2 regions of the Blautia sp. SC05B48 genome follow, and region 1 is predicted to be linked to the other one. Evidence: predicted binding sites of a transcription regulator. Region 1 holds the regulator's gene; the other holds the start of a gene.

Region 1 (2,210 bases):
GAGATGCTTTCCATATCCAGGTGATTGGTTGGCTCATCCAGAAGCAGGATATCCGGCTTGGAAAGAAGCATCTTGCCCAGCGCCACGCGTGTTTTCTGACCGCCGGAAAGAGTTTCGATCTGCTTGTCATAATCTTCCTCCGTGAAGCCGAGACCCTTTAAGACACCGGTCAGCTCACTTTTGTAAGCGTATCCGTTCTCCAGCTCAAACTGATGGGTCAGGCGGGTATAGGTTTCCATCAGACGGTTCAGCTCATCACCGGTCACCGTGTTCATTTCCTGTTCCATATTGCGGATACGGCGTTCCATATCGATGATGTGCTGCTTGGTGGTAAGAAGCTCCTCGTAGATGGTATGATGTCCGTGGATATCTTGGTACTGGGCAAGATAGCCGATATTTTTATCCCGGGCAAGCACCACGGTACCGGAATCAGCAGAAAGCTCCTGCATGATGATCCGCAGCAGTGTGGTCTTTCCTGCACCGTTGCAGCCGATCAGAGCAGCCTTTTCACGGTCTTCAATGTGAAAGGATGCATCATTTAAAATTACTTTTTCGCCAAAGGCCTTGCATATATTCTGACATGATAAAATCATAAAAACTGTCCTCCTGTATAAAGAATCACCCCTGTTTATGTCTGAACAGGGAAAAATCCTCCACCTATTATAACGGAAACTGCCGGGATTTCAAAGAAAAAATCAATTATTAGAAAAAATATAAAGAAATTTGTACAGAATAGACAACTTTAATTGACAGGAAAATGTCAATTCGTTATAATTAACCTAGTGTAAGGTAAGGAGGAAAACTATCGTGGAGACAAAACAAATCTCGAAAGCGGTGATTAAGCGTCTGCCACGCTATTACCGCTACTTAGGAGAGCTGATGGAAGATAATGTAGAACGTATTTCTTCCAATGAATTAAGTAAGAAGATGCATACCACAGCTTCTCAGATCCGTCAGGATCTTAATAATTTCGGCGGTTTTGGGCAGCAGGGGTATGGCTATAATGTACACTATCTTTATACAGAGATCGGTAAGATCCTGGGACTGGATACTGTTCATCCGATGATCATCCTGGGAGCCGGTAATCTGGGACAGGCACTTGCCAATTATGTGGATTTTGAGAAGCGCGGGTTCAGGCTTGTTGGTATCTTTGACGTAAATCCTGTGCTTGAGGGCATCGCAGTCCGTGGACTTGAGATCCAGATGCTCAGTGAGCTTCCGTTTTTCCTGAGAGAGAATAACGTGGAGATCGCGATCCTGACACTTCCCAAGAATAAAGCCAAGGAAATGGCAGATATTCTGGTGGAGAACGGAATCAAGGCAATCTGGAATTTTGCACATCTTGATCTTGAGACACCGGATGATGTGATCGTAGAGAACGTTCATCTTTCCGAGAGTCTGATGACACTGTCTTATAATCTCAGCAAATACAGGCAGGAACATGTGGATAAGTAAGAATTGTTAAGCTGCCGGAAACGGCAGCTTTCTCTATGACAGAGGGGAGGCAGAAGACAGAATGAAGAAGCTTGTTACCTGCGCAGAAATGAAGGATCTGGACTCCACAACGATCCGTGAGATCGGAGTTCCCTCCGAGGTTCTGATGGAGCGGGCAGCACTGAAGGTGGTAGAGGAAACAGAAAAGTATCTCCAGAAGGACGAAAGGATCCTGGTAGTTTGCGGAAGCGGAAATAATGGCGGTGACGGTATCGCTGTTGCCAGATTGTTCCATCTGAAGGGAATCCGGGCAGAGTTTTATATGGTCGGAAACAAAGATAAAATGACCAGAGAGACAGCTCTTCAGTATAAGATCGCTTCCGGTTATCGTGTCCCTGAGGTGAATAACCCGCAGTGGAGTGAATATACTACTATAGTAGATGCCGTGTTTGGGGTAGGCCTGACGCGTCCGATCGAGGGGCATTATGCTGATATCATCCATGAGATGAACAGTGCGAGGGCCAAAAAGATCGCAGTTGACATCCCGTCAGGAGTGAACGGAGATACTGGCCTGGAAATGGGAATTGCCTTCAGCGCCGATCTGACTGTTACATTTGCCTACCGGAAAAGAGGTCTTTGCTTTTATCCGGGAAGACTGTATGCAGGAAGGATCGTTACCGCCGATATCGGGATCTATGAACAGGAAGCTGTGACTGCATCTGCCGCCTGTCTGGAAAATAAAGATCTGAAGCTGTTTCCGGAACGTGATCCCGGCG
Region 2 (2,210 bases), 790 kb from region 1:
CGCTGAAAATTAAGCGTTCAGAAGGCTTCCGAAGTGCTTGATTGTACGAACCATCTGGCTTGTGTAGGAGTTCTCGTTGTCATACCAGGAAACTACCTGAACCTCTGTTGTGCCATTCTCAAGTGGAAGTACCATTGTCTGAGTAGCATCGAAGAGGGAACCAAATCTCATACCAACGATATCGCTGGATACGATCTCATCCTCGTTGTATCCGAAGGACTCGTTAGAAGCTGCTTTCATAGCTGCGTTGATCTGCTCTTTTGTAACATTTCCTTCAACTACTGCTGTAAGGATTGTTGTAGAACCTGTTGGGGTAGGAACACGCTGTGCAGAACCGATAAGTTTGCCGTTAAGCTCTGGGATAACAAGTCCGATAGCTTTAGCAGCACCTGTGCTGTTCGGAACGATATTAACTGCAGCTGCACGGGATCTTCTCAGATCGCCTTTTCTCTGCGGTCCGTCAAGTGTCATCTGATCGCCTGTGTAAGCGTGGATTGTGCACATGATACCGGATTTGATCGGTGCAAGATCGTTAAGAGCCTTAGCCATTGGTGCAAGGCAGTTTGTTGTACAGGAAGCTGCGGAGATGATCTTGTCCTCGTTTGTAAGACCCTGATGGTTTACGTTGTAAACGATTGTCTTAAGGTCGTTTCCAGCCGGAGCGGAAATAACTACGTGCTTAGCACCTGCATCGATATGAGCCTGAGCTTTATCTTTAGATGTGTAGAAACCTGTGCACTCAAGAACTACGTCTACACCGATCTCTCCCCATGGAAGCTCTGCAGCGTTAGCCTTAGCATAGATTTTGATCTCTTTTCCGTCTACTGTGATGGAATCCTCTCCTGCTTTAACTGTATCAGCAAGAGCATATCTTCCCTGTGTAGAATCATATTTTAATAAGTGAGCAAGCATTTTAGGAGATGTAAGGTCATTGATTGCTACAACCTCGAATCCCTCTGCTCCAAACATCTGACGGAATGCAAGACGACCGATACGTCCAAAACCATTAATTGCAACTTTTACTGCCATGATAAATTCCTCCTATGAATTGAATGGTGATTAAATCGTTCCTTTGTTAAAGAAACATCAACCTGTTTCATATTGTACCTAATTCCAAACAAAAATTCAAGAGCTATTTATAAAAAAGAACATTAAAATAAATATTAAGAAAATTTCTGAAAAATGTGCTATAATTCTTTGATAGAAAGTTCTGTCCTGCTGATTCCCAAAACGGATATCTATATTCCCGCTGGGAGTTTGACTTTCCCGGATTCATAACAGGCAGATACGATCATTGTCACAGAATATAAAGGCTTGAATATGGAGGTACAAAATGGACCAGAAAATTTTATGGGACTGCCATATGCACTCCTCTTTTTCCGCAGATTCCGATACACCGATGGAAGAAATGATCCAGACTGCCGCAGACCAGTGTCTCACGGGAATCTGTTTTACTGAACATTTTGATCCGGATTATCCCGATACTCCGGAAAATCTTGATTTTTCCCTGAACATCCCTGTATACCGCCAGAAACTTGAGAGTCTTGCGGATGCTTTTAAAGACCAGATCCAGGTTAACTTCGGGATCGAGCTTGGACTTCAGCCTCAGCTTGCAGAATCTTTTTCCGATCTTCTGAAAGAAGTTCCCTTTGATTTCGTTATTGGTTCCTCCCATGTGGTGCACGGATACGATCCTTATTATCCTTCTTATTTTGAGGGCCGTAAGGAATCCGCATGCTACATGGAATATTTTGAATCCATCCTAGAAAATATCGCTGCTTTTGACGAGATGGATGTGTACGGACATATCGACTATGTAGTACGTTATGGTCCAAATCAGAACCGTCAGTATTCTTATGGAAGATATAAGGAGATCCTGGACGAGATCCTGCGGACATTGATCCGCAAAAATGTGGGAATCGAGCTGAACACAGGCGGTTATCACTACGGGCTTGGTGAACCGAATCCATGTGTCAATATTATCCGACGTTACCGTGAGCTTGGCGGTGAGATCATCACCATCGGTGCAGATGCCCATACTCCGGATAAGATCGGCTATGCTTTTGACAAGGCGGCTGATGTTCTCCGTGAATGTGGTTTTTCCTATTATACTGTATTTAAAAACCGCCGTCCTGTTTTTCATAAGCTGTAGCTCTGTTTCTCTCTCCGGTGAGAGAGTTTACATTTTTATACCGAAAATATCATTTTAT

Evidence for each region. The regulator Rex, encoded in region 1, represses fermentation and respiration genes when NADH is low (regulators of the CRP and FNR family bind a similar motif). The targets are predictions, from matches to a motif close to ATTGTTAANTANTTAACAAT.
Region 2: the regulator Rex is predicted to act here: its motif matches at 1,072-1,091, upstream of gap (type I glyceraldehyde-3-phosphate dehydrogenase).

The regions. Positions count from the first base shown of each region.
Region 1 is NZ_CP040518.1:3,176,701-3,178,910, forward strand. Features, by position in the region: gene EYS05_RS14770 (ABC-F family ATP-binding cassette domain-containing protein) at 1-593, opposite strand, end outside; gene EYS05_RS14775 (redox-sensing transcriptional repressor Rex) at 808-1,455, shown strand; gene EYS05_RS14780 (NAD(P)H-hydrate dehydratase) at 1,517-2,210, shown strand, end outside.
Region 2 is NZ_CP040518.1:2,386,441-2,388,650, reverse strand. Features, by position in the region: gene gap (type I glyceraldehyde-3-phosphate dehydrogenase) at 10-1,029, opposite strand; gene EYS05_RS11000 (histidinol-phosphatase HisJ family protein) at 1,334-2,152, shown strand.